2 regions of the Tepidibacter sp. Z1-5 genome follow, and region 2 is predicted to be linked to the other one. Evidence: riboswitches for the same ligand, from Rfam matches in the RefSeq annotation. Region 2 holds a riboswitch; the other holds the start of a gene.
What was found. Region 2 has a riboswitch for cyclic di-GMP ahead of WJW32_RS09865 (type II secretion system protein). Riboswitches for the same ligand answer to the same signal wherever they lie in the genome.

Region 1 (17,440 bases), on a different contig from region 2:
GTTGATTCGGATTTTAGTGATTTATTAGAAAATTATAAAGTAGGAGGAGTTATTTTATTTAAACGTAATATAAAAAATTCAGAACAACTCTTAAATTTAAATAATAATATAAAAAGTATAAATTCAAAGAATAAATTGCCTCTGTTTATATCAGTTGATGAAGAAGGTGGAAGAATTACAAGATTGCCTGAAGGAAGCACAAAATTTCCATCTAATAAAGTAATAGGAAAAGAAAATGATAAAGGTTTGTCTTATAAAATAGGCAAGCAAATAGGAACTGAGCTTAATGATTTTAAATTCAATATGGATTTTGCACCAGTACTTGATATATATAGTAATCCTAAAAATACAGTTATACAAGATAGGTCATTTGGAACGGATTCTGAAATAGTTAAGACATTGGGAATTGCTACTATGAAAGGGCTTCAAGATTCAAATGTTATTTCTGTTGTAAAGCATTTTCCTGGCCATGGCGATACAAAGGTAGATTCTCATATAGGACTTCCAGTTGTAAATCACGATAAACAAAGGCTTGATAAATTTGAACTAATTCCTTTTAAAGAAGCAATTGACAAAGGAGCAGATGCAGTAATGACAGCTCATATAGTTTTACCTAATGTTGATGAAAGTAAAAAACCAGCTACTTTGTCTAAAACAATATTGACTGATATTTTGAGGAATGAATTGAATTTTAATGGAGTAATAATTACAGATGATATGGAAATGGGTGCTATTGCAAAAAATTATGGTACTAAAGATGCATCAGTAGAAGCTGTTAAAGCAGGGGCTGATATTATTTTGATGTGTCATACTAAAGAAAAGCAAATAGAGGCATTAGAAGCTTTAAATGAAGCTGTAAATAGTGGGAAAATCAGTATAGAAAGAATTGATGAAAGTGTAAAAAGAATTATTAAATTAAAACATAAATATAATTTAGAGGATATTTAAGTGGATATCACCTATCTTTTATTAAAGAAGGACTATCTCATATATTTTATTATGAGATAGTCCTTTTATTTTTCTATTTTAAAAATTTCATTTGATCTTTACGATGCTCTTGTTTTTCAATGGCTCTTTCAACATCTTGTTCATTCATATTTTCTTGATTATGATCTAGATATCCTTGAGAGTAATGGTAATTTTTTTCTAGATTTTCAAGTTCATTATCGCTCTCATGTTGTCCATATGCTATTATATTTTTTAAATTTTCTATTTTGTGCTCTCTTTCGCATTGAACTTCTTTAGAATGTTCAATTTGTTCAGGAGAAGAAATATCAGAATGCTGCTCAAGATGACGTTCTGTTCTTGTATGTTTTTCAACTAAATCTATAAGGTCGTCTATCCTACGGGCATTTTCTAAACCTAAATTTTCACTTTTATTTGTATTTACATTATGATCTTTTTCTCTTTGCTTCATTATAAAAAACCTCCTTAAATTGAATGTAATATTATTTTTACATGTTTAAGAATTATAATACCTTATAAACATTTCCAACTAAAAAATTACATATAGAAAACATATTTTTTTACAATATAAATTGTATAACTTATACTAATTAAATATATTAGTACAATATGTACTAATAAAAGGAAGGTGATGAAATGAAAGAAATTATAAAATTTTTAATTAGAGTATAATGTTGATTAAATCACTAAAGTTACAACTATTTTGAGCAATGGAGTCAGTTAGGACTCGTTGGCGATATGAACTATGAGTTAGAATAAAGCAAATTTTTTTTTGTATGGGAAATTATATGATTTTTAAATTGTGGATAAACGAAGAATATGTTTTGTATTGATAAATATATTCTAAGATGATATAGTGTAAACACAGGTGTATATACACCTGTGTTTACTACATAAAAAATTTATACAGAGGTGAAAATAATGAATTCTATAGTTAACAAAATAAAAGAATTGAAAATAAAGAAAAATGCTATTATTTTGGCGCACTATTATCAGAACTCTGAAATTCAAGATATAGCAGATTATGTTGGTGATTCTTATTATTTAAGTAAGGTAGGTTTTGAGAGTGATGCTGATGTAATAGTTTTTTGTGGGGTTAAATTTATGGCAGAAAGTGCTAAAATATTATCTCCTAATAAGACAGTACTACTTCCTAATGAAGAAGCACTATGTGGGATGGCAGTTATGGCTAGTCCTAATAAAATTGAAAAAATGAAGAAAGAATACCCAAACGCTAAGATATTGTGCTATGTAAATTCAAGCACAGAAGTTAAGGCTATTTCTGATGTGTGTTGTACTTCATCAAGTGCTATGAATATATGTAGAAATATTCAAAGTGATGAAATAATATTTGTTCCAGATAAAAATTTAGGATCATATATTCAAGAAAAAGTACCAGAAAAAAGAATAGTACTCTGGGATGGATTCTGTTGTATACATAATAATATAAGACAGGAAGATGTTATAAAAGTGAAAGAAGAGCATGGACAAGATATAGAAGTTTTAGTTCATCCAGAATGTACGAAAGAAGTTAGAAAACTAGGAGATTTTATAGGAAGCACAGGACAAATAATAGAGTATGCGTCTAATAGTAATAAACAAGAATTTATAGTTGTTACTGATGTGGGTATATTACATAAACTTAGAAAAATAAGTCCTAATAAGAAATTTCACTCATTAGATATGGTCTGTAAGAATATGAAAATCACAACTATAACAGATGTGTATAATTGCCTTAAAGACTTATCAAATGAAATTCATATTGATGAAGAGGTAAGAATTAAGGCTGAAAATGCTTTAAGAAAAATGCATGAATTAGGATAATTAAGTTTCGCTTTATAATTAATTCTTGGGGGCGTATAAAATGAAAGTTTATGCAGATGTACTTATAGTTGGTACTGGTATTGCAGGTTTATATAGTGCACTGAACTTAAAAAATAATCTTAAAGTGATAATGATTACGAAGGAAAAGGTAGATGATTGTAACTCATATTTAGCTCAGGGGGGTATAGCTACAGCAAGAGATAAATATGATATTGAGAATTATATACAGGATACTTTAAAAGCAGGTCAATATAAAAATAATGAAGAAGTAGTTAGAATTTTGGCAGAAGAATCTATTGATAATATTAATAACCTTATTAAATTAGGCGTTAAGTTTGACACTGTAGATGGAGAACTTCAATATACTAGAGAAGCTGCTCATTGCAAGAATAGAATAGTTCATTGTAAAGATAGAACAGGTGGAGAAGTATTTAATGTATTATTAAAAAGAGTTAAAGAGAAAAGTAATATACAAATAATAGAACAGAGCTGTTTAATTGATATTATTGAGAAAAATAATACATGTTTTGGCGGAATAGCTGTAAAGAATAATGAAGTAATAAATATTTATTCCAAGATAACCATATTAGCTTGTGGTGGTATTGGAGGATTATTTAAAAATTCAACTAATGTTAAAACACTTACTGGTGACGGTATTTCTATAGCTTGTAAACATAAAATCAATCTTAAGGATATAAATTATATACAATTTCATCCAACTTCTTTATATGAAAAAGGAGAAAATAGAAGGTTCCTTATTTCAGAAGCAGTTAGAGGAGAAGGCGCATATCTATTAAACAAAAGAGGTATACGATTTGTTGATGAATTATTACCAAGAGATGTAGTTTCAAAAGCTATTCTTAATGAAGAATCAAAATCAAATTCAGAATGTGTTTTTTTAGATATAACTCATAAAAATAGTCAGTATATAGTTGATAGATTCCCAAGTATATATGAAGCTTGTATAAATAAGGGAATAGATATGACAAAGGATAGAATACCAGTTACTCCTGCACAACATTATTTTATGGGTGGGATTACTGTAGATACATATTCAAGAACATCAATGAACAGACTATTTGCTTGTGGGGAAGTTAGTTGTACAGGTGTTCATGGAGCAAATAGATTGGCAAGTAATTCACTTCAGGAAGCATTAGTATTTTCTAGAAGAGCATCTATAATTATAAATGATTATATAGATGAAATAGAACTTAATAAGTTAGAATTTGATGAAAGCTATAATTGTGTAAATGCAGCAAATATAAGACAAGAAAACGTGAAAATAGCATTGAATGAGCTTATTAAAGTGAGAGGAGATCTAAAAAATGAATTGGTTAATTGTTGATGAGAGTATAAAGAATGCATTAATAGAAGATAGTGTTTATGGAGATATTTCAACAAATTCAATATTAAGTGAACCTAGTTTATGTTCAGTAGAACTCATAGCAAAGGAAAATGGAGTTATTGCAGGGTTAGATGTTTTTAAAAGAGTATTTGATTTACTAGGAAATGTTCATGTTGAATTTAATGTTAAAGACGGTGAAAAAATTGAGAATAAGCAGATTATAGGGATTATAAAAGGAAGTACAATAAATGTGCTTACAGGGGAAAGAGTAGCTCTAAATTTTTTACAGAGAATGAGTGGTATAGCAACAATAACAAATAAAATGGTAGAAAAAATGGATGGAACCAAAGCAAAACTTTTAGATACAAGAAAGACAACTCCAAATCTAAGGATTTTTGAAAAATATTCAGTTAAAGTTGGAGGAGGATGCAATCATAGATTTAGCTTATCAGATGGTGTTATGCTAAAGGATAACCATATACAAGCATGTGGAGGGATAAAAAATGCTGTAAAGCTTGCAAAAGAAAATACATCATTTGTTAGAAAGATTGAAGTTGAAGTTGAAAGTATAGAAGAAGTTAAAGAAGCTTTAGAAGCAGAGGCAGACATAATAATGTTAGATAATATGAATATAGAAAATATGAAAGAGGCTGTTAGAATAATTGATGGGAAAGCTATAACGGAGGCTTCAGGTAATGTTTCAATAGATAAAATTAGGAGTATAGCAAAAACTGGAGTAGACTATATATCATGTGGTGCTCTTACACATTCAGCTAATGTATTGGATATAAGTATGAAGAATTTGATAATCAAAAATTAAGATTTTAATCTTTATATTTCACCATAAATTTACTATGTATATTCCTTCTGTCTTGGGTAAATTAAATATTATAGACAGAAGGGAGGTTTTTTTGTGATTAAAAAGGTTAAAAATCAAAAAAAAGACAAAAATATACATCAAAATCATAAAAATAATATATTTAAATATACGTTAGATATTGATACTACTTTGATGGATATACAAACGGTTACAAACGAAGGCAAAAATAAATCTTATTAAAATTAAAAGGACTGAAAAGTCCTTTTTTTAATATATATAAAATAATTTTTATAATAAATCTACAAAATTTAAATAAAAAGAGTATTGTAAATTAAAAAAACTGTGATATAATGTTTTCTATACAAATACAAATGTCTTTTACAGAAAGACAAAATGAGATTGGGATTTAAGAAAGGGGTATTGAGATGATAAAAATAGGGCTCTTAGGATTTGGTACAGTGGGAACAGGAGTATACGAAATTATAAATAATACTGAAAACAATTTGAGAAGACTTTTAAATAAAGAAATTGAGGTTAGCAAAATATTAGTTAGAGATATAAATAAAAAAAGGAATGTAGATGTACCTAGGGAAATATTCACACAAAATCCTTTAGAAATATTAGAAAACCCTGAAATTGATATTGTTATCGAGGTTATGGGTGGAATCGACAAGGCTTATGAGTATATGTGTCTTGCTTTTAAAAACAATAAGCATGTTGTAACTGCAAATAAGGCTGTTGTTTCAAAGTATATAGATAAACTGTTAGATCTTTCTAATAAGTATAATAGAGGATTTTTATTTGAGGCAAGTGTTGGAGGTGGAATACCTATTATAAAACCTTTAAAACAAAGTGCTAGAATTAATAATATAAGCAATGTTAGAGGAATACTAAATGGAACAACAAATTTCATTTTGACAAAGATGTGTGATGAAAACTTAAGCTTTGATGAGGCTTTGGATATAGCTAAAGAATTAGGTTATGCAGAGGCAGATCCTACTGATGACATAGAAGGATATGATGTTAAAAGAAAGCTTGCGATACTATCATCTATAGCCTTTAATAACAAAACAGATGTAGACAGCATTATGTGTAGAGGTATAAGTTCTATAAATAAAGTTGATATAAAGATGTTTAAGAAGTTAGGACTTGTATCAAAGTTAGTTGGAAGTGCTATTTCAAGTGATAATAACTACTCTGCAAGTGTTGAGCCTATACTTTTAAATGAAAATTCTACTTTTACAACTGTGAAAAATGCATTTAATATAGTATCTATTACAGGAAATGTTATTGGGGAACTACAATTTTACGGTCAAGGTGCAGGTAAGAGTCCTACTGCAAATGCAGTGGTTTCAGATATATTCGATATTGTAACTGGTCAATATAAGAGAGATAATTTTGTTCAAAATGGAAAGTTAATATCTGCTGGTATAGATTTGTTTGAAGGAAGATACTATATAAGAGTTAGTCCTGGTAACAAGAGCGATATAGCAAAAATTTTAAAATTGATGGATTCAAATAAATTGAAATATGAAATACTCAGTATGAATGAAGATTTAATTGTTATTACTGATATTGTAAGTGCTGATAAAATAGAGCAGTTTGTAGGTAAATTAAATATTCTTGAGAGAGAATACTGCTACATGAGAATTGAAGGAGATATAATGAATTTGAAATACGAGGCTAAATAATGACATAAAAGGGGGAGGAGAGTATGGATAATATAATTGTTCAAAAGTATGGAGGAAGTTCGGTAGGTTCAATAGATAGGATAAAGAATGTAGCTAAACAAATTGTAAAAGCAAAATATAAAAATAATAAAATAGTTGTTGTAGTATCAGCTATGGGCAACACTACTAATGAATTGATTGAAAAAGCTATGAAGATAAATGAAAATCCATCAAGTAGGGAAATGGATATGCTTTTATCAACTGGGGAGCAAATGTCTATATCTCTTCTTGCCATGGCTATACAAGAACTAAATGAAGAAGTCATATCATTAAACGGATATCAATGTAAAATAATAACTGATGATAAGCACAAAAAAGCTAGAATCAAGGATATCGATACTATAAGGATAAAGAACGAACTAGAAAAAGAAAAAATAGTCATAGTAGCTGGATTTCAGGGAGTATCACAAAAAAATGATATAACTACACTTGGTAGAGGTGGATCAGATACAACAGCAGTTGCACTAGCAGCTATATTAAATGCAACTAGATGTGAGATTTATACTGATGTAGATGGAGTATATACATCAGATCCTAGAATTGTAAAAGGTGCAAATCTTCTTGATAGAATTTCATACGATGAGATGTTGGAACTTGCAAGTCTTGGAGCTAAAGTTCTTCATCCTAGATGTGTAGAGCTTGCTAGAAAATACAATGTAGAACTTGTAGTGAAATCTAGCTTTAATAAATGTAATGGGACAGAGGTTGTGGAGGTGAATAAGGTGGAGAATGTATTGGTAAGAGGGGTTTCTTTAGATGAAAATATAGCTAAAATTTCAATACTTGAAGTTCCAGATGAACCAGGTATTTCATATAAATTATTTGATACTTTATCAAAGAACAATATACAGGTTGATATGATAATACAAAATATAAACAGGGAGAATATAAATGACATATCGTTTACTGTAAAGGTTGAGGATTTAAAAGAAGTTAAACGAATATCAAATGAACTAAAAAACAAAATTAATGCAAAAGATATAATCATAGATGAGTCAGTTTCAAAAATATCAGTAGTAGGTATTGGAATAGCAGGAAGTTCTAACGTTGCATCTGTTTTCTTTAGAAGTCTTTATGAACTAGGAGTTAATATACAGATGATAAGTACATCAGAAATAAAGATATCTTGTATAATAGATAAGAAAAAAGGAAGAGAAGCTTTACAGTATGTAAATCAAGAGTTTAGATTGTGTAGCGATAATTATGTATTTGAACAAGAGATTGTTTAAAAGTAAGTGCCATGGACTATAAAGTTAGACATGGCACTTACTTTTTTATATAGTTAACAAATTATAGATTAACGATAGTATAAATGGAAAAACTAATTGTACTTATCTAAATATCTATTTTGTGTTATATTAGTACTTACGGATAAAATAAACATGAAAAGAGTGATTATATAATGACATTAAATTTTAAAGATTATAACTTGAGCCATGAAATATTAGAGGCTATAGATAGATTAAACTATACATCACCTACTGAAGTTCAACAAAAGGTGATTCCAATAGCACTTAAAGGAAGAGATGTTGTTGTTAAATCTCAAACAGGAAGTGGAAAAACAGCATCATTTGCAATACCTATATGTGACAAGGTTGACTGGGATGAGAATAAGCCACAGGCTTTAGTTGTTACTCCAACAAGAGAGCTTGCAATTCAAGTAAGAGAAGAGTTTTTTAATATAGGTAGATTCAAAAGACTTAAGGTATCTGAAGTATATGGACAGTTCTCATTTAGAAGACAGGAAAAAGAACTTAAGCAAAAGACACATATAGTAGTAGGAACTCCAGGAAGATTGATAGATCATATGGAAAGAGGAACTATAGATTTATCTATGATCAAGTATTTAGTAATAGATGAAGCGGATGAAATGTTAAATATGGGATTCATAGAGCAGATTGAAGCTATAATAGAAAAACTTCCTAAACATAGGATAACTATGCTACTTTCTGCAACTATTCCTAAAGATATACAAAATCTGTGTAGATCATATATGAAAGATTACGAGCAAATAGAAATTGAAACTCAAAATCTAACTGTTGATAAAATAGATCAGGAAAGATACTCTGTAGATGAAGATGATAAATTTGAATTTTTAAAGGATATCTTAGTAGTTGAGAATCCAGATAGATGCATGATATTTTGTAATACTAAAAGAATGGTTGATGAGCTTTGTGATAATCTATATCCTTGGATAAAATCTTGTAACAAAATTCATGGTGGGATGGAACAGCAAGATAGAAGCTTAGTTATGAATGACTTTAGAAAAGGTAAATTCAGACACTTAATAGCTACAGATGTTGCAGCGAGAGGTATTGATATAGATGGTATAACTCATGTTATAAATTATGATACACCTGAGGATAAGGAAGATTATGTTCATAGAATAGGAAGAACTGCTCGTGCAAGTAAATCAGGTAAGTCTATTACTTTTGTAACAGAAAATGATATGAAATTTATAGATGTTATACAAAAGTATATAAATAAGGAAATAGAACCTAAAGAACATCCAGATAAGATTACTGTTGATGAATGTATAGCTGATTTTAATGAAAAAAATAGTACAAAATTAGATATGGGTCCACTAAAGAGTGAAAAAGTAAGTGAAGGAATTATGAAGCTTCATATAAATGCAGGTAAAAAAACTAAGATGCGCCCAGTTGATGTAGTTGGAACTCTTTGTAATGTAGAGGGAATGACTGCTGCTGATATAGGGATTATAAATATAATAGATGTTTCTACTTTTGTAGAGATATTAAATGGAAAAGGTGAAATGGTTTATAATGCTCTTCAGGGGAGACCTATTAAGGGAAGGGTTAGAAGAGTTAGTAAGTGTGATGAATAAGACTAATTGAATATAGGTGGTTAAATGGCAAAAGATGCTCATTAAAATACCGCTGATTAAGTCAATATTTTAATAAAACTAAGGATTATGAAATATTAACAAAAAATCAGCTACCTAGATTTCGTACAAACGAAATCTGGGTTATTTTTTTAGGGTCTGTGGGTTATTAAAAACTCTATTATAAATTAAAACTTCATCCCCTATTTTTACCATAGAATAAAAGACAAAAAAATAATACCATATTCTTATAAAAGAATTACCATTCGACAAGTACTCTAAAATAAGAAAGGTGGTATTATTTATGAAAAGCTCGGAACTGAAAAACTATCAGCAAATTTATTTAACATGGATAGTTTCCCTGACCAATCTCAAATTAATATTCTTTTAAGGCGAATGAATGCTACAAATATATCTCAATTTGAAGATATTCATAGTAAACTTTTCAAAGAAAAAAAATCAATCTGGATATCAGTTATCAGCTGCTTTGGCAGGAAAAAATGCTGAAACAGTTGCAATGTATCTCGATTCTGGAAATGTCCATTGCTCACATAGATTCAAAGACCTTCTAAATTCTTCTTTGGAAAAATATAGACATATCAGATTATGCTCAAGCAGATAAAACTGCTAGGGTATATGAGATTCCAAACACTGTTAGGAATAGGATTATAATAGTTTAAATACTAACAAAACAAGGAAGATTTAAATACTCTCACCTTATCACATTAGAAACCTTAGAACTACTAAGTTTTATTAAAAACATTTACAACATTAGCGGTATTTTAATGTCATTTGTTTTGGGATTAAGAGCTATAATTTTTCCAAATTAGAGATTTGATCAATTGGTATTTTATAGTGAATAAATAATTACATTTGTACGAAATTTAGGCAGCTAACATTTTAATGAACATCTTTTTTTGTTGTGAGCTAAGCGCTTAAGTAGCTTTCAAAAGAATAAAAAGTATTAACAGGTTAAATTTAATTGTAAATTGTATCTATTGTTTTTTTATTATTAATATAAAGAAAATTCAGAAAATATCCGATATATTAGTTAAGACTATCGAAAGGGGAATCCATTATGAAAAAAATAAGCGACAAAATAATATTATTGACAATTTTTGTATCTATACTTACAACATTGTTTATAGGTGGAAGTAATATCTATTCAATGAAAAAAGCAAATGATAATATGATAAAACTAATGGAAATATCAGTTAGAGAAGATTATAATGCAATGATTAAACAACAAGTTGATAGTGTTATAACTATGTTAGATAGTATATATAGTAAATATGAAACAGGAGAACTTACATTAGAAGAAGCCAAAAAACAAGGTGCTGATATAGTTAGAGACGTCAGATATGGAGAAGAAGGATACTTTTGGATAGATACATATGATGGTGAAAATGTTGTTTTGCTTGGAAAAGATGTAGAAGGAACTAATAGGATTAATCTACAAGATACAACTGGAAAGTATATAATACAAGAAATTATATCTAATGGATTAAAAGAAGGTGGAGGATATACAGATTATCTATTTCCTAAAAAAGGAGAAGAAAAAGCATCTCCAAAACGTGCTTATAGTAGAGCATTTAAACAGTTCGAATGGGTAATTGGAACAGGTAATTATACAGATGATATAGACGAGTTTATTGTGCATAAAAAAGATTTGCTAGAAAAGCAGGTTAATAATAGTATTAAAGTAACTATAATACTATCGGTAGTAGTGTTGTTAATATGTATTATTTTGTCTTTATATTTTGCTAAGAAGATAGCTAATCCCATTTTAGTAATAACAGATCTTGTCAACAAAACTGCTAATTTAGATTTAGCTTATGATAAAAGCTTTGAAAAAATATTTACATACAAGGATGAGACAGGTATTATATCTAAAGCAGTAGTTAATTTGAGAAAAGAACTTAGGGTAATTGTAGGTATGTTAAAAGAAAATTCAAGTGAGGTTTTGGACCGCTCATATGGAATATCAAATTCTACAAATGAAATAGTAGACGGAATAGAAAGTGTGAATATGTCTATGGAAGAATTAGCCTCTGGATCACGAGATCAGGCTGAGGAAGCTCAAATGAGTGTGACAAATCTTCAAAAGCTTGCAAATGAAATTAATGATTCGGTAGATATTTCTAAAAAAGTTAAAGAAGATACTGATAAGTCAAAGCAGGCAAATATCGAAGGAATAAAGAATATGAAAGCATTAGTAGATAAGTTTAAAGAAACAACAAAGGCAAATGAAGAAGTAGCTCAGAATGTAGAAATTCTTGCAGATAAATCCAATTCTATTGGACAGATAGTAAATACTATTGAAGATATAGCAGAACAAACAAATCTTCTAGCTTTAAATGCAGCTATAGAATCTGCAAGAGCAGGGGAGGCTGGAAGAGGATTTGCAGTTGTAGCAGACCAAATAAAAAAATTAGCAGAACAAACAGGATTATCTACAAAGAAAATAAGTGATATGATAGAAGAAATCCAAAGTCAAGTAGGTGAAGTTAAGATAAATATTGGGAAAGGTCAGGATATAAATAAAGAAGCGATTCTATCTATGCAAGAATCTGAAAGATCATTTAAAAGTATAGATGAAACTATCGAAAATATGACGAAGAATATAGATAGATTGGTGGAAAATATACATCTTGTGAATAAAGATAAGGATGAGGTTATAGTTTCAATCGAAGGTATATCAGCTATAACGGAACAATCAAGTGCATCTACTGAAATGGTTTTATGTTCTATGGAAGAACAAAGTAGTATAATGCAGAATATATCAAGTAGTGCTAATGATTTAAAAACTGTAGCTAATAGATTAGATGAAGTAGTTAAAAAATTTAGCTTATAGATAAGATTATACTGTACCCTATAGAGTAGACATTAAAAAGTTTATTCCATAGGGTATTTATATATAATATAAGAAAGTAATATTATTTATTAACTATGAATAGGGTTAATTCTTCCAAAAGATTATAATGTTTATCTTTTGTTTTAACAATAGGTCTCATTGGCATATATTTATTTTGTTGATATACGACACCTACATCTCCACTACTAAGCTTAACTTCCATACCAGTTGGATATATATAAATATTTTTTTTGAAAACTTTAATTATATTTTCATCAAAATATGTAGATGATTTTCCTATAATCTCTTCAAAAGCTTCAAAAGGCTGCAATCCTTTCTTTGAAATCAAATTATCATATTCATTACATATAGCAACTATTTTTGAAAACTCATATATATCATTTCCATTTTGTTGATTTGGATAACCTAATCCATCTACTCTTTCATGATGCTGAAGTGCTATTATATAAGAAGTAACATTTATTCCTTTACTATTTCTTAAAATATCTATACCTTTTACTGTATGATTTTCATCATCACTTAAAGCATATCCTATATCATGTAAAAATGCACCTAACACTAAATTATATAATTTTTCATAATTATAGTTTAAATTGATACCTATAATAGCAGAGAGAATAGCAACATTTAAACTATGAACATATATACTATTTTCTATATTTCTTACGCCATTAGAAACTGAAAGTGTATTTTCTGAAATAGATAAGTTTTGTAAAATTTCTTTAAGTAAATTTGTTATTTGTGATTCATCAAAATATCCATTTTTTTTTATAGAATTAAATGCTTCTTCTAAAAGCTGTATACATTTTAATTGCGTATTTACATCAATCACATCTTCTACTACAATATCTTCAGTTCCTTCTTCTTCAACATAAGCACTATAAATACCAAGTCCATTTAGTTTTTTTATAGCAAAATCTGACAGTTTTCCTCCTTTGTTTAATACAATATTTCCGTTTTTATTATAAACAGGTTTTGACAATTCACTTCCAACATGTTTGTCTGATAAAAAAATTAATTTCATATACCAGTCCTCCTTGATTATAATTTGTTATATTATTTTAATATCATTAGAAATCTATAAAAATAAAAAAAGATGTCTATAGGACATAGACATCTTTTGCCTTAACATTTTTATGTTATATATTTTAGCATTAAATAATTATCTGCTTTGAGATTTATTTAATACTCAAAATAAAACTTATTAAAATAAGCTTTATTTCACTTTTCGGCAAACTGGCAATCATAGAATTTATATCCCTTAGACCCATGTCTTTGCGTCCTTACCTTTAGGTAAGTTTGCTATTATCGTAATATATTATTTTGTTGTCATTAAAAAAATAGATAATAAAATAATTGGTATATTTTATTATCAATATATTCCATTATAACAATATTTTATTTAATATTAAAGGATTATTTATTATAATTCGTATAATATTAAAAAATAATAATAAATAATCAGTATTAATATTGCATTAATACAACTTTTATCTATCAAAAAAAAATGATTTTATCACTGCAAAGTACTCTCTTATAAAATATTTAGGAGCTATACTGGTTATCGTTTTAGAGGGCATACCATAAGGAATAAATCCTAATCTTTTAGCTATAAATTTAGATCTAAATAAATGAAATTCATTTGTAACAATCATAATTTTATGGTTGTCTTTACCATCTGATTTTTTTAGGATTTCTTTTGTAAATTTTAGATTTTCCATTGTATTTGTAGATTTATTCTCCTGTATAATTTTATTTTCATCTATTCCATTTAAAACTAAGTAGTCTCTCATAGCTTGAGCTTCAGTAAGATTTTCGCCTTTACCTTGACCTCCACAAACAACTATTTTAGCATTAGGATTATTTTCTATGAATTCTAAAGATTTATTCATACGACCTAATAATGTAGGCGATAAAACATCTCCCCAAAGACCTGATCCTAAAACTACTAGATATTCAACATCATATTCCTTATCTTCTTGGCCATTAATTATAATAAGTCCTTCAATCATAATAAAAGAAGATACTAATATTAAAACTATTATTTTAATTAATTTTACTATTAATGTTTTTTTCATACTCACTTCATCCTTTGTATATATTTTACTATATTTATAGTATATATACTATAACACAAAAAATGGTTATAAAAATATTACATTTATATATTAAAAAATAAGTTGTTAGGTACTAAAAAATTTTAAAGCAATTTAAGTATATTGGTAGCATCAAATTGATAATAAATGTAAAATATTATATAATCTAAGTTAAATGATGGCAGGGGATGAAAAGATGGAAGGAAGTTTAGATTTAGAAATTAATAAAGAAGAAATAACAAGTAATTTGGATAGTGTAGGATGTGTTTTTCAAGAGGATAGGTTGTTACCTTTTAAAACGGTATACGAAAATATAGCTATTGTAGATAAGGAAAAAAATCACAAGAAAATAAGGTAATAATAGAAGCCGAGGTTTTAAGTCAACCAAATGTTTCTATTGGAACAAACTTTCAAATTGAAAAAGCGAACTTAAATACTGATAGAGTATTTAAGTTCGCTTTGGTTAGTATAGTTATTGTTGAAGTGATTTGCATTAAATGGTAAATTAGAAGATGAGGAGGGATTTACCATGAATGTAAGAGATAGAGTATATGAACTTAGAAATTTAATGAAAAAATACGATATTGATGCCTATATAATTCCATCAGATGATAGCCATCAAAGCGAATATGTAGGAGATTATTTTAAGTGTAGAGAATTTATTTCTGGATTTACAGGTTCAGCTGGAACTGTAGTAGTAACTCAAAATGAAGCAGGTCTTTGGACTGATGGAAGATATTTCATACAAGCTGCCACTCAGTTAGAGGGAAGTAAAATTAAATTATTCAAAATGGGTGAAGAAGGTATACCTACTGTAGAAGAGTATTTATATGAATCTATGGAAATTGGATCTACATTGGGGTTTGATGGAAAAGTAGTGTCTGCTAAAATAGGGGATAACTTAAGAGATAAGTTAAGTGATAAAAATATAAAAATATCTTATGAATATGATTTGATTGACAAGATATGGGATGATAGACCAAAACTATCTGACAAAAAGGCATTTTTGATGGATATTAAGTATTCTGGAGAGAGCAGCAGCTCTAAATTATCTAGATTAAGAGAAATTATGAAACAAAAAAATGTAACTACCCATATTATAGCTACATTAGAGGATATAGCATGGCTATTCAATATAAGAGGGGATGATGTAAAGTACAATCCTGTTGTTCTTTCTTACTGTATAGTTAGATTGGATGAAGCATTTTTATTTATTGATGAGAATAAATTAAATGATGAAATATTAAAAGAACTAAATGATGTAAATATAAATATATTGTCATATAATGCTGTTTATGACTTTATAAAAAATATAGATAAAAATGAACGTGTATTACTAGATAAAACAAATATTAACTATGCAATTTTAAATAGCATACCTAAAGGTGTAGAAATTATAAACGATTTTAATCCGATTATGTTCTTTAAAGCTAAAAAAAATGATATAGAGTTAGAAAATATCAAAAATAGCCATATTAAAGATGGGGTAGCTTTTACAAAATTCATGCATTGGTTAAAGAAAAATATTGGGAAAATAGATATAACAGAAATGAGTGCCACTGAGAAGATAGAAGATTTAAGAAAAGAGCAAGATGGATTTATACAGCCAAGCTTTAGTACTATAGCTGGATATAAAGAACATGCTGCTATGATGCACTATAGTGCTACAAAGGATACAGATTATAAACTTGAAAAAGAGCATTTGTTTTTAATAGATTCAGGTGGACATTATATTGATGGAACTACAGATATAACTAGAACTATAGCTTTAGGTGATTTAAGTGATGAATTAAAAACACATTTTACTGCTGTTTTAAGAGGTATGATAAATTTATCTATGGCAAAGTTCTTACATGGGGTTAGGGGATATAATCTAGATATATTAGCTAGAACCCCTATGTGGAATTTAGGAATAGATTATAAATGTGGAACAGGACATGGAGTAGGATATTTACTTAATATACATGAGTCTCCTAATGGATTCAGATGGAAAATAGCTCCTCATATATTTGACAGTGAGATACTTGAAGAAGGAATGATAACAACTAATGAACCGGGAATATACATAGAAGGCTCACATGGTATTAGAATAGAAAATGAACTTATAACTAAAAAAGCAGAGAAGAATGAGTATGGGCAATTTATGAAGTTTGAAGTAGTTACATTTGCACCTATAGATTTAGATGCTATAGATGTAAATCAGTTAAGTAAATTAGAAAGAGATTATTTGAATAAATATCACGAATTAGTATATAACACTTTATATGATTATTTAGATGATGATGAAAGAGAATGGTTAAGAGAATATACTAAGAGTGTGTAAAACATTAAAAGACCATGTACAAAATTGTTGTACATGGTCTTTTAATGTTTTACAAAGAAACTAAAATCATGATAAACTTTAGATAAAATGAAATTTAATATGGGGGAGGTATTATGAAAACTTTTTTTGCTTTTTTAATTTCTCTATCTATGATTGCTTCAAATCCAACACAGCAACCAATAGATAATAAAGTTGTTCTAGGAAATGAAAGGTTGATAAGTGAATACAGTCAGTTAATAGATTCAAAAAATATAGGGGTTATAACTAACCAAACAGGGGTTGATAGCATAGGTCAAAATACTTTTGAAAAGTTATACAACTATGAAAATACTAATTTGGTGTCTATATATACTCCAGAGCATGGACTTAATGGATTAACTCCTGCGGGTAAATATGTAAAGTCGTATATGGATTCTAATATGAATATTCCTGTATACAGTTTGTATGGAAAAACTAGAATGCCGAGTGAGGACATGCTTAAAGATGTGGATGTTTTAGTTTTTGACATACAAGATATAGGGTCTAGAACATATACATACATTTCAACTTTAAATTATTGTATGATAGCAGCTCAAAAGTATAACAAACAAATAGTAGTTCTGGATAGACCTAATCCTAT
Region 2 (17,440 bases):
AAAAAACTTATATTAAATGAAATATTACGAAACTTAGAAAAATATGATTAGTTTTTTATGATTAGTTGAATAGGACAAGTGTTTTTATTAATAGCTTTTAGAGATAGGAGTGAGTTATATGAGTAAGAATATTGAGGTTGTATTAAATTATGAAGATAAAGAAAAAGTTAGAGAATTAATGGAAGATAGTTTGGTCCAAATTATTGTAGATAGAATGAATAAATTTCCAGAAGGAAATAGGGGGTATATATATGATGAGATTTTAGAAAGATTAAAAAAATCTCTTTAAAACAAAAAAGACTGATAAATTTTTCAGTCTTTTAAATTATCCTTGTTTAAATGTATGTAAATTTCTTTTTAATGTATAGATATCTTGTTTTGTTTGATATTCTTCATATTTTATAAAGTCAACATCCTCATATAATTACAAACACTTATTGAAATATGAAGTGTTTTTATACGAAGATACATACTTATAGTATATAATATTAATAAATAGATAAATTGGAGGTGTGTTTATGAAAGGCTTATTAGACCCTAAAATAGATTTCGTATTTAAAAATATATTCGGATCAAGTAAACATCCCAAAATACTAATATCATTTTTAAATGCGATACTTAAACCAAAGCATTTAATAAAAGATGTTGAAATACAAAATACAGATTTAGAAAAACACTTTGTAGAAGATAAATTTTCAAGACTTGATGTAAAGGCTACAACAAGTAATAATGAAATAATAAATATAGAGATACAGTTAAAGAATGAATACAACATGATAAAAAGAAGCCTTTATTATTGGAGCAAGTTGTATGAAGAACAACTTGGTGAAGGTGATAATTATTCTACTTTATCAAGAACTATATGTATAAATATCTTAAATTTCAAATACCTTAAAAATAGTAGATTTCATAATGGATACTTATTAAAAGAAAAGGAAACTAACGAAGAACTAACGGACATAATGGAGATACATTTTATAGAAATACCAAAGCTTGAGGAAAATAGTGATGAAAAGGATATGTTGGTTGCTTGGACTGAATTTTTAAAGAATCCTGAAAGTGAAAAGGTTAGAAAATTAGAGATGAGTATAGAAGAAATAAAAGAAGCAAAAGATGAACTTGTAAGGATTAGTAATGATGATGAACAAAGAATGATATACGAGATGAGATCTAAAATCTTAAAAGACAAGGTCAGTGCACTTAACAAAGCTAAAACGGAAGGAATACAACAAGGTATACAGCAAGGTATACAGCAAGGGATACAACAAGGATTAGAACAAGGATTACAGCAAGGCATAATGGAAACTGCTAAGAATTTATTAAAGCTTGGTATGGATATATCTTTGGTAAAAGAGGCTACAAAATTATCTGAAGGAGAAATAATTAATATAAAGGAAATATTAGAAAAAAATAATTAGATAAATCACAAAATTAAATGAAGTTTGATTATATAAATAGTATATTATAGGGTTAGCGCAGTTGGCATAATTAGTGGTAAAATTTGCTTTTACATATGAGATGCAACTGCTCCTCACATAGTAGACCCTAAAAATCCCGGTGCAGTAGATGAAATTATAAATCTAGGGGAGTATTGGGATCTTGAAAAGATAAAGGAAAATAGAGAAGACATACTAAATACTAATAAAGAAGTTGGAAGATTATTCACAAGATCATACAAGTTTTTGAAGGCGGCAGAGAGTATACTTAAAGACGTAGTTGTTAAGTATAAAGAAGCCATGGATTTTGGAAAGGTTAATGGCATAACTTTAGAGTTACTTGATGAGATATTAGGAAATGTGGAGTTTAAAGAAAAGGCGGGATACGAAAGACATTTATTTGGAACTGCCATAACTCCTAATGGTGTTATAGAACATACTGATACATTATTTAATGATGCAACTAATGTGTATTATATAAAAGGAGATATGGGAACGGGAAAATCTACACTACTTGAGAAAGTATATAAAAATGCTATACTGAAAGGTCTTGATGTAGAAGTTTATCATACGCCTTTAATCAAAGACAAAATTGAGACTATATGGATTAAAGATATCGATGTAGCTCTTACTGTAAGCGAGATGTTTAAAGAAAATAATCATAAGTTAGTTGATTTAGATAAGTGTGTAAATCATGATATATTGGATAAGTATAAAGATGAGTTAGCATATGATAAGGAATTGATAGAAAAACTATTAGAAGATGGTATAGAGAATATAAAAAGAGCTAAAAAAGAACATGATTTAATGGAAAAATATTATATCACTAATATGGATTTCGATAAGATAGAAAAATTAAAGGTTAAGATAAAAGAAAGAATACTTGAGTTTAAATAGGAAAAATACCTCCTTAGATTAGTAAGGAGGTATTTTTCTATAATGAGTAGATAATTATAAATTTTTGTTACGAATTTCAAAAAAGCCTACATTAAAAAATTTTCAAAGAAAGACTTTGTTATAGAGTATCTGGATCTTTTTCAAAATAGATTCTCTTACTTTGAATTGTATGATTTTTAATATAATCGTCTATTTCATCTAAACTATCATTTAATTTTTTGAACATTTCGTGGGGGATGTTGTAGTAAAGGTACAAATCCTCAAAATGCCTTCCTGTATCGGCAAATCTTTTGTTTGTATTTATAAATTTTTCAAAAATTGTAGAATTTGATGCATTTTCAAACTGTGTTATATCGTGTTTTATAACAGTTAGTATCTCATCTTTATTTGCGTATGTTCCTATATTCATAGGATATGGCGAAATTCTTTGCAGAAAGTAGTTGTTTACGTTATTTATATGATATACGTATTCAACATCAATATCTTTTACATTGAATTTAACATAACACATTATACCTTTTATTATCTTTACATGACCGCCCATTTGATTTAGAATCATCTCGTGTTGGGACATTTCTGTTTTAAGATAAGCTTGTTTCATAATAAAAGCCTCCTTTTAAATAATAAAATTATGTATTTAAATTTATAACTCTAAATATATAAAACGTTTATAATACTTATTATATTTATTATATTTCAAAAAATGAAAAAATCACACATAATTGTATAAAAATATAATTAAGTTTAATAAAAGGATTATAAGATATACAATTTGCTAAAAAAATGATAAAATTATATTCAAAATACAGTTTGAATAGGAGAAAAATGGTATGGCATTATTGTTTAGCGGTATAAACATAATTATATTATTGATAATAATGATTATTCCTGTTGCGGTTGGGTATTATGCAATAAAGTTTTTAAAAAATAAAGAGGAAAATAAAGATGAATTACTAGTAAGGATAGTTTTACTCGAGAAAAGAGTAAAAGAACTTGAAGATTATATAAATGATTCGGAGTAAATGGAGGGATATTGTATGAAGGGGACGGTTGTATCAACTTGGCTTAAGACATGCAGAAAAATGTATAATGACGATATTGTGGATAAAGCGATGCAGGATTGCAATGTGAGCAGCACAAAGACATTTTCACCTATTGAAGATGTTGATGATTCTATTGTATTTAATATAGTTAAGAATATAGCTAAAGAGGTTAATTTAGATGAAAAAAGTATATGGAAGAGCATAGGTATAGATAATATTGTTACTTTTACTAATGACTATCCAGCTTTTTTTAGACATGATACATTATATCAGTTTTTAAAGTCTATGAACGATGTACATAAAATAGTTGTAAAGAGAATCCCAGGAGCTAAGCCACCAGGACTTGATTTAACACCCATATCAAAGAATGAAGCTATATTTGTTTATAGATCAAAGAGAGGTATGTTTGATTACTTCTTAGGATTACTTGAAGGAGCAGCAAAGTATTATAATGAAAAAATACAGATAGAAGAAGTTGAAAAAAGTTCATCTGAGATTAAAATTAAGATAGTATTTCAAGAAAATATACATTTTAAAAAGACTTATAAAATAAATAAATTGATGTCTTTTGGATTTATAAAAGATATACATATAAAAACCTCTTTGTTATCTCTTTTAATATTTATATTGCTTAGCATGCCTGTTAATATAATGTTTAAAAATATAGGAACATATATATATCCTTTTATAGCATTTCTAAGTTTTACAGTAGGATCTAAAATTATGAATAAGCCTATGCAATTTATATTAGATGAATTTGAAAATCTTAAGGAGCATAACTATGCAGAAGGTGGAAAAATCATATCAAATGATATGTATGAAGATGTATATGATATATTTAATGAGTACAAGGACATAATAAGAAAAGATTTTGTAGGCTTTAAAGGTGTTACTGATGAAATGAATACTTTTAGCAAAACGTTGACTTCTATAGCTAATAAGATGGACTATACTTCAGAAGAAATATCTGGAATTGTTGAACAAGTTGCAACGGCAGCTATAACTCAAGCCGAAGAAACTGAGAATGCGGTGAGCTTATTAAATGATAATATAATGGGTATAAAAAATATATCTGAGATGGAGAATGAGAATAAAGAAGAGTTAGAAAAGTCTGTTGAGAGAATAGAACAAGGATATGTTCATGTTAAATCAACTACTGATAAATTAAATGACATATTAAAAAGCTTTGAAATGGTTAAGGAAAATAGTGTTAATCTTCAAAAGAAAGCAGAGAATATAACTGATATAGTATCTATAGTGGCGTCAATTGCATATCAGACTAATCTATTGGCACTTAATGCTTCTATAGAGGCTGCAAGGGCTGGGGAAATGGGAAAAGGATTTGCTGTTGTAGCAGAAGAGGTTAGAAAACTTGCAGAGCAATCTCAAGACGCAGTAAGTAATATAAATTCTAATTTATCTATGTTTATGGGAGAAATAGAAAAGTTGGTATTGGATGTTGGAACTGAGTTTGAGGTTCTTGAAGAAGAAAACCATAAATTAAATATGGCTGTATCAGAGAGTAGTATTGCTAACAATAAAATAAAGGATGTAGCTAAGAAAATGATAAAAACATCTGAACATCTTCAAAAAGAGACGGATTCTATATCGTCAATTTTTGAAAATATGGAATCATTAGCAGCAATAGCAGAAGAAAATTCAGCATCATCTCAAGAAGTGAGCTCTAGTGTAACAACTTATACAGAAGAAATAAAGAATCTTACTAAGAGTGTTTCTGAATTTAATGAAATTGTAGATAATTTTGGTGAAGATATAAATATATATAAAATATAAAGAAAATACACCTTTTATATAAAAGGTGTATTTTTTTAGGTTCAATTATAATAAATCTCAAACAATGACAATTAATACAAAGAATGTTAGAATATAGATAATTAAATGGGAATTGGGGGGGATTTAATTGAAAATCAAATGCAGTTCTATAAAGTTTAAATTTATAAGCGCTTTATTAATAATAGTACTTATAATAATAGCAATGTTAAGTTTTGTATCTATAAGAACTACACAAAAATCTATTAAACAGCAATTACAACAAGATGGAACGCAGCTTGCTAAAGAGATAATATTACAAATAGAAAATAATAATGAAACTATAAATAGTATAGATAAATTATTGGAAAACAATATGATGTCTATTTGTAATATAATTGCCAAGAGTGAATTGATATCTAATGATTATTTAGTTGAATTGGCTAAAAGCAGCAATGTTTCTGAAATAAACTTAGCAAATCAAGATGGTGTTATAATATATTCTAATTTAGATGAAAATTTAGGATTTGTATATCCAAAGGATCATGTTGTTTCTAAGTTAATTAATGGTAGTGAACATCAAATTGTGGAAAAAATAAGAAAAAGCTCAGTTTCAAATGATTATTACAAGTATTCAGCTATAAAGCTTGAAAATGGAAATATACTTCAAATAGGTATACTAGCCAATGAAATAGAATATATAAAAGATTCGGTGTCTAATCAGAAAATAATAGAAAAAATAGCAAAACAAGAAGGAATAGAATATATAACTATAATAGACAAAAAATTGACAGCTATAGCTCATAGTGATAAAGAAATAATAGGAGAAGTATTCACTGATAAAGGAAGCGAGGAAGCCGCAAAAAACGGAAATGAACACGCTTCGGAGTTTGAGTATAAACCAGGACTTTGGGTATATGATGTATTAGTACCTCTTTATAATAAAGGGAAACATATAGGCGCTGTTGACATAGGAATATCTATGAAGAATTTAGAAAGTGTAAAGAAACAGATGGTTATGAATACTATTATAGTAGCTTGTATTGCATTTGTACTTAGTGCGGGAATAATAATTTTATTGTTAAATAGACTGTTAAAACCATTAAACAAAGTTATGAAAGTATCTAATGAGGTAGCAGATGGAGATTTGACTAAAGTTATAGATATAAATAGTAGTAATGAGATAGGAATGCTTGCATCTAGCTTTAATAAGATGACCAATAACTTAAGAACTATGACTACAAAAATAAAAGAAACTACATCTAATATAACAGATTTTTCTCAAGAACTTCTTTTATCAACTGAACAAGCTACGGTTGTATCGGAACAAATAGCTATATCTACTCAAAGTATAGCATCTGGTTCAGAAAAACAATCTCAATCTACTGAAAAGGTATTAAACAATATAAAAGAAGTTGCAAGTGGGATGGATAATATAAAGAATGAGGTTAAAGATATCGTAGATAATGCTGATCATACAAGTGAATTAGCTATTCGAGGAAGAGAAAAAATGGTAGATATGGTGAATCAAATGAATACAATAAAAGAAAATGTTGGATATACATCTAGTGTGATGGAGGATCTTGAAAAAGCTTCAAAAGAAATTGAAGGGATATTACAGGTTATAAATAATATAGCAGATGAAACGAATCTGTTGGCTTTAAATGCAGCTATAGAGGCAGCCAGAGCAGGAGAAAGTGGCAGAGGATTTGCTGTGGTTTCTGATGAAATAAGAAAACTTGCAGATGAGTCAACTAAATCAGCAGATAAGATACAAACGTTAATATTATCAAATCAAGAAAATACTAAGAGGGCTATTGAAGTTATACAACAAGGATTAGAAGAAACAAATAAAGGAGAAATTATAGTAACTCAAGTAGGGGATTACTTAAAAGGTATATTAAATGGATTTGAAATAACAAAACAAAAATTATACAAGACTAATAAAAGTATCAATCTATCAAATGAAAAAGTTAAAAATATAGAAAGTGTGACACATGAAATAGAAGCTATAGCAATGGATTCGGTTGCTAGCACTGAAGAAGTTGCTGCATCTAGTGAACAACAATCAGCAAGTATACAAGAAATATCAGCTTCAGTACAAGAACTTTCTTGTAGGACTAGAGAACTTGAACTTATGGTTGAGCAATTTAGAGTTTAAAAAACACTCTTTTGGGACAAAAGTCCTAAAAGGGTGTTTTTTTAGTATGACTATAGTACTGTTTTGAAAATTTAAGTAAAAATATGTATAATTTGAATAAGTAAAAAATAAATAAAATGGAGAAATGTGTTATAATAATGGAGTAAAATGAATGAATTTGTTAAAAAATGTACTAAAATAATAAGATTGAAGGAGGATTTATGAAAATTAAATTTAATTTTAACTTGAATTCAATTAAAACAAAGATAACAGCAATTATATTATTAGTTATAATGACAATATTAACTATAAGTACCTATTTGTCTATTCAAACAATAGATGAATCTATGAAAAAACAGTTGAAAGAAGATGGACTAGGGTTAGTAAAAGAAATAACTTCTCAATTAGAACGAAATAGTAATGCAACAGAACAGATTGATAAATTGTTAGGAAATACAATAGTATCAGTGGCTTATATAATTGGAAGCAAGAATGATATATCAAATGAATATTTAAAACAAGTATGTGAAAAGACAGGAGTTTCTGAAATTGATGTAACTAATGAGGATGGGGTTATAATATACTCAAATTTAATTGAAAATATAGGTTATAAATATCCTGATACTCATGCAGTTAAACCTTTACTTGATGGAAGCACAGATAGAGTTGTAGAGGATATAAGAAAAAGTGAGGTTTCTGATGACTATTATAAATATGGAGCGACTAGATTATCAAACGGAGGCATAGTTCAAGTTGGTATAATAGCCAATAATATCGAAAAAATACAAAAATCTATGGATGTACAAAATGGAATAGATAAAATTGTAAAACAAGATAACATAGTATTTGCACTTTTTATAGATAAAAACTTAAAGGCTACGGCACATAGTGAAAAAGATAGAATAGGAATGCAACTATCCGATGAGGGAAGTATACAAGCTGCTAAAAATGGAGAGCAATATACATCGGAGTTTATGTATAAAGATACTATACCAGTGTACGATGTATTGATGCCTGTATATAATAATGGAGAGCATATAGGTGCGGTAGATATAGGTATATCTATGACAAATGTACATGCTGCTATTAGAAGTACAATGATAAAATCTATAATTGTAGCTATAATAACATTTGTTCTGAGTTCATTTATAATAATATTTATGCTTGGAAAAATGATAGATCCTATTCAAAAAGTAGTTCGAGTATCTAAAAAAGTATCAGATGGAGATTTAACTGAAAAAATAGATATAAAATCTAATGATGAAATTGGAGTATTAACTGAAGGATTTAATAATATGATAGATAATTTGAGCGGAATAACTAATAAAATCCAAGAGGTTACGCTTAGTGTATCATCTTTTTCGCAAGAATTATTAGCTTCAACAGAGCAAGCAGCTATGGTTTCTGAACAGATAGCTTTATCAACTCAAGATATAGCTCAGGGTTCAGAACAACAATCTTTGGCTACTAATAATGTATTGAATAATATACAAGAAGTTGGAACATCTATGGATTACATAAAAAATGAGATTGTAGATGTGGTTGACAATGCTAATGAAACTAGTAAATTAGCGCTTCAAGGTAGAGAAAAGATGAAGGACATGATAACACAAATGGATGTTATAAAAGAAAGTGTTGGGTATACATCTGATGTTATGACTGGTTTGGATAAAGCGTCAAAAGAGATAGGAGATATATTAGAGGTTATAAACAATATAGCAGATCAAACTAACTTATTAGCTTTAAACGCTGCTATTGAAGCGGCTAGAGCTGGAGAGAGTGGAAGAGGGTTCGCTGTTGTTGCAGATGAAATAAGAAAGCTTGCAGAGGAATCTATGAAATCATCTGATAAGATAAAGGATTTAATAATAGCTACTCAAGAAAATACTCAAAGAGCTAGTGTAGCCATAAATAAAGGGGCTGAAGAAACACAAAAAGGAGAAGCTATAGTAACAGAGGTATCAGATTATTTAGTACATATACTAGATGGATTTGATTTAACAAAGGAAAAGCTACTTATAACTAGCGAAAATATAGGGAATTCGACTGAAAAATCTCAGAAGGTTATGGAATTTGCTAGAGAAATAGAAGGTATCTCAATGGATGCGGTTGCTAATACAGAAGAGGTAGCAGCTTCTAGTCAAGAGCAATCTGCTACAATAAATGAAATAACAAGATCTGCTGAACAATTATCAAATATGGCTATAGAACTTGAGGAAGTAACAAAACAATTTAAACTAAATTAATATAAAAGAACTTGTGAGTATATTTATATACTTACAAGTTTTTTATTATAATGTGTTAATTTTGTTAAGTTTTTGTATAAATTAAAGAGAATTTGATGTATTATAATATTGAATAGTAAATCAAATTTGAGGAGTTAAAATTATGAAAAAATCCTATATACATATATTAATACTTTCTTTAGTGTTGGGAATGGGAGTTGGAATTCAATTTAAAAGTAATTACAATACAGTTGGAGAACTTTCTTTCTTTGATAAACAGATAATAGATAAGGTGAATAGAGTTAAACAGGAAAATAAAAAGTTAATAGTTAAGAAGGAGCAGTTAAACAATCAACTGGAGATATTAGAAGAAAATAAAATAGATGACCCATTAGGGAAAAGTATGAAAGAAAATATAGATAATCTAAAAATGACTTTAGGATATAAGGATGTTCAAGGCTCGGGTATGATAATAAAAATAGATACAAAAGAAGATATAAATTTAGGAGATTTGATGGAAACAAATAATTTTTTTGTCAGATTGATCAATCAAATAAAAAAGCATGGTGGAGAAGTTATATCCATAAATAATCAAAGAGTTAGTCAATATAGTGCTATTGCTTTAGCAGGAAGACATATAAACGTAAATTTTACGCCTATAGTTCAGCCTTATGAAATAAAGATTATAGGAAATACTGATACTTTAAATAAGTATGTAAATGATCCAAATGCAGAAATCGAGTATATGAGAAGCTATGGATTGGATATAGATATTAAGTCACATGATATGTTAATTATTGAAGGAATGCCACGAGAAAAAGAGTTAAAGCAGATAAATATAGATTAAATAACAAGGAGACTTGGTTATGGAATACAAAAAAATTAAATTAGGAGAAATTCTAATATCGGCAGGAAAGATAACGCAAGAACAATTGGAAAAAGCTTTAGAAGAACAAAAAAGTTCTAAAAAAAAATTAGGGCAAATATTAATAGACAATAACATCATAACAGAACAAGATATGATAGAAATACTAGAGTTTCAATTGGGAATACCACATATTAATTTAGAGAACTTTGTAATAGATGAAGAAGTTCCGTTATTAATATCAGAAAGCTTAGCAAGAAGGTATAAGTTAATTCCTATAAGAAAACAAAGAGGTAAGCTTATGGTAGCTATGGTAGATCCTCTTAATATATTTGCAATAGATGATGTCAAAATAGCTACAAGTATGGATATTGAGCCTTGTATATGCTCACAACATGATATATTAAATGCAATAGATAGATGTTATGGAAAAGAAATAGCTGAAAAGGCAATAGAAGATTTTAAAAAACAATATGAGGTAGATAACATAAATGATTTAGATGAAGCAATATTAAATGATATAAATAATGCCCCTGTTGTTAGGCTTGTAAATTCTATAATAAAGCAGGCAATAAAAGCGAAAGCAAGTGATATACATATTGAACCATTCGAAGAAAATGTTCGAATAAGATTTAGAGTAGACGGACAGCTTCAGGAAATTATGAATTCTGCAAAAACTACTCATTCAGCAATAGTCACAAGAATAAAAATAATGGGAAAAATGGATATTGCAGAAAAAAGAGTTCCGCAAGATGGTAGAATAGAGATCAGTATAGATGGAAAAGAAGTAGATCTTCGTATATCGGTGCTACCCACTGTATTTGGAGAAAAAATAGTTATAAGACTTTTGGACAGAAGTTCATTCTTACTTTCAAAGAGTCAGCTAGGTTTTACTGAGGGGAATTTAGGGAGATTTTATAAATTGATTGATAATCCTAATGGGATTATATTAATTACTGGTCCTACAGGAAGTGGTAAAACTACTACATTATATACAATATTAAGAGAATTAAATCAAATAAATAAGAATATAATTACAGTAGAGGACCCTGTAGAATATAAGCTTCATGGTATAAATCAGGTTCAAGTAAATAATAAAGCGGGATTAACTTTTGCAAATGGACTTAGATCAATACTTAGACAAGACCCGGATATTGTAATGATAGGAGAAATAAGAGATGCAGAAACTGCTCAAATTGCAGCAAGAGCAGCAATAACAGGACATCTTGTTATAAGCACAATGCATACTAATGATGCTCCATCTACAATAACTAGACTTATAGATATGGGAATACAACCGTACCTTATATCAGCATCTGTAGTTGGCTCGATAGCTCAAAGACTTGTTAGAAAAATATGTATTAACTGCAGAAAAGCATATACTCCTAGTGAAAAAGAAAAAGAGATACTTAATATAGGAGATAACACTAACCTTTATAGAGGTGAAGGGTGTGCACAATGCTATAATACAGGGTACAAAGGAAGAACTTCAATTCATGAAATAATGAATATGAGTAAAAATATAAGAGAATCAATAGATAATAATGAAGGTATAGATAAATTAAGAAAAGTAGCAATGGATGAGGGCATGGTTAATCTTAGAGATAATTGTAAAGAACTTGTACTCAATGGAACAACTACATTTGAAGAATTTATGACAGTTGCATACAATAATAATAATTAGGTGATAGATATGAATATATATGATTTACTTCAAAAAACAATAGAATTAGGTGCATCAGATCTTCATATAACGGTTGGATTTCAACCTGTTATGAGGATAAATGGAGAACTTAGTAAGTATGGTGAAGAGATATTGTTACCAGATGATAATTTGAATTTAGTAAAGCAAATATTAGATGAAGAAAAATTTCAAAAATTAGAAGAGAGAGGAGAATTAGATACATCAGTTTCATATCATAAATTAGGAAGATTCAGAGTAAATATATTTAAACAAAGAGGAACATATTGCATGGCTATAAGATCTGTAGCTTTAGAAATACCAAGTATGGAAAAATTAGGTCTTCCACCTGTTATAAAAGAACTAGCTAAAAAACAAAGAGGTCTTGTACTTGTAACAGGACCTACAGGTAGTGGAAAGTCAACAACACTAGCATCAATTATTGATTACATAAATAAAAACAAAAGTGCTCACATATTGACATTAGAAGATCCTATAGAATATCTTCACAGACATGATAAAAGTATAGTTAATCAAAGAGAAATAGGTACCGATTCTAAGTCGTTTTCAGATGCTTTAAGAGCATCTTTAAGACAGGATCCTGATGTAATATTAGTTGGAGAGATGAGAGATTTAGAAACAATATCAATAGCTCTAACAGCAGCAGAAACAGGACACTTAGTATTTTCAACACTTCATACTATAGGTGCTGCTAAAACTATAGATAGAATAATAGATGTTTTTCCATCACATCAACAGGATCAAATATTAGTACAATTATCTGCAGTTCTTGAAGGGGTTGTATCTCAACAATTGATTCAAAAAGAGGATGGCAGTGGAAGGATTGCAGCTCTTGAGGTGATGATAGCAACTACGGCAATAAGAAATCTTATAAGAGAAGGTAAAACACATCAAATACAAACATCCATACAAACAGGGACAAAATTTGGAATGCAGACTATGGATAATGAACTAAGGAACTTATATTTGAAAGGAATTATATCGAAAGAATCATTATTAACTTATGCAGTAGATAAGGATATGGTCAGTAGATATATATAGGGGGTGAATATATTGCCCAATTATAAATACAGTGCTATAGATAAATCGGGTAAGAAGATTGAGGGAAAGTATACAGCGAATTCAAAAGAAGAAGTTTTGTCAATGCTAAGGCAAAATAATTACTATCCTATGAAAGTAGAAGAAGATAAAGGAAGTAAAGAGATAAGAATTGGAGATTATTTTAAAAAAATAAAAACGAAGGATATAGCGATTTTTTGTAGACAGTTTTATACACTATTAAATGCAGGTATTACAATAATAAGTTGTTTAGATATTTTGAAACTTCAAACTGAAAATAAAAAATTAGCAAAAGTTATTGGAGATGTTCATGATGATGTTCAAAAGGGACTTACATTCTCCGAAAGTCTTAAAAAACAAAAGGATGTATTCCCAGAACTACTTATTAATATGGTAGAAGCCGGGGAAGTAAGTGGTAACTTAGATGTAATAATGGAAAGAATGTCTTTTCATTATGAAAAAGAAAATAAAATTAATAACAAGATAAAGGGTGCTATGGCATATCCTATAATATTAAGTATAGTAGCAGTTGGGGTAGTAACATTTTTATTAACATTTGTTATGCCGACTTTTGTAGGAATGTTTGAAAGTAGTGGAGTTGAACTACCTCTTCCAACTAGAATACTTCTTAGCATAAGTAATGGTATAAAAAACTATTGGTATATTTATTTGTTGACACTTTTTGTCGGAATATATGGTATAATAAAGTATGCTAAAAGTGAAAGTGGGAAAATGTTAATAGGGATTATAAATTTCAGAATACCTATAGTTAAAGGAGTAACACAAAAGATAATTACATCAAGATTTACAAGAACATTATCTACATTATTATCAAGTGGAGTACCTTTAATACAGGCACTTGAGATTGTAGCAAAGATTGTAGGAAATATAATTGTAGAAAAAGGAATACTTGAAGCTAAAGAAGAGGTTAGAAAAGGTATAGACCTTGCAAGTCCTCTTGAGAAGATAGGAGTATTTCCACCGATGGTTACTTCTATGATAAAAATAGGAGAAGAATCAGGCTCGCTTGATGAAATACTTGAGAAGACAGCTGATTTTTATGATGAAGAACTAGAAACAGCATTGGGGCAAATAACGACGTTGATTGAGCCGATTATGATTGTTGTTATGGGTGGTATAGTTGGATTTATAGTTATAGCTATGATAATGCCTATGTTTGATATGATGAATACGATACAATAATATATGGGAACTGTGAAGTATTTTCTGTAGTTGGGCACCTGGAAGATATGGAGTTAGTGGTGCAACCGACCGCCAAGTATTGAGCAGAAATTGTTTGATTATTTGGCTTTAGTTTTATCTAGAGAGAGGTTAATCGAAAAATGAACCTTATTAAAATACCGCTACTTAGTCAATGTTTTAATAATACTAAGGCTGAGCCTTATGAAATATATTAAAACTTCTTAAACTCCCTTACGGTCAGACAAAAGAAGTTTTTAACATATATTTCAACGTCTCAACCTAAGTATCATAGTAAAATATTAACCCAAAAGTAGCTAACATTTTAATAAGTCTCATTTTTAGGAGTTGTGGTAGATGAAAATATAATAATTTTATTTGAAAGGAGGTGAAAATATGTTAAGAGCTATTCAAAAGAAATTAAAGAATAAAAAAGGTTTTACTTTAATAGAGTTAATTATAGTTATTGCAATATTAGGAATTTTAGCAGCTTTAGCAATGCCAAGGCTTGGAGGGATAACAAATGATGCAAGAAGACAGGCTGATATTACTAATGCTAAAACAATAGCAGATTCAGTTGCTGTATTGATAGCACAGGGAGAAATAGATGTACCTGCAGCAACAGCATCTACTATTACAGTAGGTGCAGCTAGCCCTGCTGGGGATCAAGCGGAGTTAGAAAATTATCTTCAAACTGTACCTACACCACAGATGTCTAATGCAGGTGCGAATTTTGTAGTTACGATAAGCACTGCTGGAGATATTACTGTAACTGATGGAACAGCTGCAAATGTTGCTTTCCCAACACCAGCAGGAATATTTGCAAATTAATATAACAATATTAATATTTTATAATAGTGATTAGCCCATGGCTAATCACTTCCTATTATTTTTAAAGGAGAAACTTATGAACTTCATAATTTTAACCCTAGGCCTTCTTATAGGCTCATTTTTAAATGTATGTATATATAGAATACCAATAAAAGAATCAATTTCATTTCCACCATCTCACTGTCCAAGATGCAGTACTAATCTAAAGCCCATCGACTTAATCCCAGTAATAAGCTTTATATGGACAAGAGGTAAATGTAGATATTGTAGTGAAAAAATATCTAGGAGATATCCTACTGTTGAATTACTAAATGCTTTAATTTATTTAATATTATATCTAAAATTTAGTATGTCCATTTTATTTATAAAATATGCAATTCTTTCAAGTATTCTTATAGTTATAAGCTTTATAGATTATGATCATCAGATTATACCTGATGAAATTGTAATATTTGGAATTATATCGAGTTTTATTATACATATAGTACATAATTTTAAAGGTGATTCTTTGAATGGATTAATAGGACTAATTATAGGTGGGGGATTGTTTTTAATTATTGCATTAATAACTAACGCTATGGGTGGTGGTGATATTAAGCTCATGGGGATGTTAGGATTTAGTTTGGGATATAAATATATTCTTTTAATAACTTTGTTATCTTTTATTATAGGGGCAGTTGTTTCATTGATATTAATATATCTTAAAATAAAAAGTAGAAAAGATTTCATTCCATTTGGGCCTTTTATAGCCATGGCAGCTTTTATAACAATCTGTTATGGAGATGAAATCATAAATTGGTATATACTCAAAACAATAAGCTAGATTAATGGGGGGAATAACTTGTTTAATGATAAAGTGTTGTCTATAGATATAGGAAGTAAAAATATAAGAATAGTAGTAGGAAAACAAAGTAAAAATAATGTATCAGTTGAAAAAGCTATGGAAATAGAAACTCCCTCTAACTCGTATAGAGATGGAAAGATATTTGATATAGAAAATTTAAAGTCAGTGATAAATAAATATATACATAGTGAAAAAATAAAAACTAAAAAGACAATTTGTACAGTTCAGAGTACATCAATCATCAATAGAGAAATAACACTACCTGTTGCTAAAAAAGAAGAAGAAATGGATACAATGGTAAAGTTTGAGATAGAACAGTATTTACCTATTATGTTTGATGATTATATAATAGAATACAAAATCTTAGAGACTTTTATGGAAGAAGATATTAAAAAAGGAAGAATAATTGTTGCGGCACTTCCGAAAACAATAGCAGAAGATTATTTGAAGTTGATAAAAGAATTAAATTTAACTCCTGTAGCTTTAGATATGAATTCAAATGCTGTATCTAAATTATGTAAATCTAAGGTTACTATTAATGATGAAAATTCCAGTTTAGATAAAACTGTTGCTGTTATAGATATAGGACATAATCACATGAATTTAAATATGATTTCTAACGGGATATTAGAATTTAGTAGAGTTATACCTGTTGGAAGTAATGAAATAGATATAAATATTGCAAATATGCTTAATATATCTTTAGAAGAAGCTGAAAAAAGAAAAATAGAAAATTCTAATTTAAACAATAACAATAGTCTTATTTCATTAGAAATGTTAAATGATGTAGTAAAAGACTCTGTTAATAATTGGATACAAGAAATTAGAAGATTATTTAGATATTATGAAAATACAAAAAGAGAAAATAAAATAGAAGAAATATATTTATATGGTGGAGGATCGGAGATTAAAGGATTAGAAGATCACTTTAAAAAAGAATTAAATATTGAAGCTGTAAAAATAGAAAAAATGTCTAATATAAAGCTTGGTAAAGAAGCAGAAGATATAAATCTGAATCAATATTTAAACTGCATAGGATCAATTATACGAAAGTAGGTAGATGGTTATGAGAGATTTTAACTTTTTTTCACCATATATAAATCAAAATAAAAAATCAAAGAATAATAATATATTAATAATTTCAAGCATAATTATATTAATTATATCTATGGGTGGATTTACGGTATATACAAATATGAAAATTAAAAAATTAGAAAAAGAAAAATCAAAGTATGAAGATTATTTAAATTCAGAAAAAGTAGTTAAAGAGCTAGCTAAAGTGAATGAGAAAAAAACAAAAACAGAAATCATGAAAAAATACTATAATGAAGTAAGTGATATTAACATAGAAATGAATAAGGCAGATAAAATCAATACTATGTTAATGGATAGGATATCTTCAAAACTACCTACAGATTTATTTTTAAA

Region 1: linked by a shared signal. The riboswitch ahead of WJW32_RS02955 (HD-GYP domain-containing protein) and the one ahead of WJW32_RS09865 (type II secretion system protein) in region 2 are both predicted to bind cyclic di-GMP.

The regions. Positions count from the first base shown of each region.
Region 1 is NZ_JBBMMD010000013.1:10,831-28,270, reverse strand. Features, by position in the region: gene nagZ (beta-N-acetylhexosaminidase) at 1-948, shown strand, start outside; gene WJW32_RS03000 (hypothetical protein) at 1,022-1,417, opposite strand; gene nadA (quinolinate synthase NadA) at 1,888-2,790, shown strand; gene WJW32_RS02990 (L-aspartate oxidase) at 2,831-4,135, shown strand; gene nadC (carboxylating nicotinate-nucleotide diphosphorylase) at 4,116-4,955, shown strand; gene WJW32_RS02980 (hypothetical protein) at 5,049-5,195, shown strand; gene WJW32_RS02975 (homoserine dehydrogenase) at 5,381-6,646, shown strand; gene WJW32_RS02970 (aspartate kinase) at 6,670-7,914, shown strand; gene WJW32_RS02965 (DEAD/DEAH box helicase) at 8,088-9,530, shown strand; gene WJW32_RS02960 (methyl-accepting chemotaxis protein) at 10,606-12,381, shown strand; gene WJW32_RS02955 (HD-GYP domain-containing protein) at 12,464-13,426, opposite strand; cyclic di-GMP riboswitch class I at 13,630-13,716, opposite strand; gene WJW32_RS02950 (YdcF family protein) at 13,893-14,480, opposite strand; gene WJW32_RS02945 (hypothetical protein) at 14,695-14,856, shown strand; gene WJW32_RS02940 (aminopeptidase P family protein) at 15,028-16,821, shown strand; gene WJW32_RS02935 (DUF1343 domain-containing protein) at 16,935-17,440, shown strand, end outside.
Region 2 is NZ_JBBMMD010000038.1:28,665-46,104, reverse strand. Features, by position in the region: gene WJW32_RS09925 (hypothetical protein) at 119-289, shown strand; gene WJW32_RS09920 (Rpn family recombination-promoting nuclease/putative transposase) at 519-1,418, shown strand; gene WJW32_RS09915 (hypothetical protein) at 1,683-2,333, shown strand; gene WJW32_RS09910 (hypothetical protein) at 2,452-2,934, opposite strand; gene WJW32_RS09905 (hypothetical protein) at 3,164-3,355, shown strand; gene WJW32_RS09900 (heme NO-binding domain-containing protein) at 3,371-5,170, shown strand; gene WJW32_RS09895 (methyl-accepting chemotaxis protein) at 5,298-7,307, shown strand; gene WJW32_RS09890 (methyl-accepting chemotaxis protein) at 7,508-9,532, shown strand; gene WJW32_RS09885 (DUF881 domain-containing protein) at 9,675-10,358, shown strand; gene WJW32_RS09880 (GspE/PulE family protein) at 10,378-12,060, shown strand; gene WJW32_RS09875 (type IV pilus twitching motility protein PilT) at 12,070-13,119, shown strand; gene WJW32_RS09870 (type II secretion system F family protein) at 13,123-14,340, shown strand; cyclic di-GMP riboswitch class II at 14,337-14,420, shown strand; gene WJW32_RS09865 (type II secretion system protein) at 14,734-15,168, shown strand; gene WJW32_RS09860 (prepilin peptidase) at 15,245-15,991, shown strand; gene pilM (type IV pilus assembly protein PilM) at 16,010-17,068, shown strand; gene WJW32_RS09850 (PilN domain-containing protein) at 17,079-17,440, shown strand, end outside.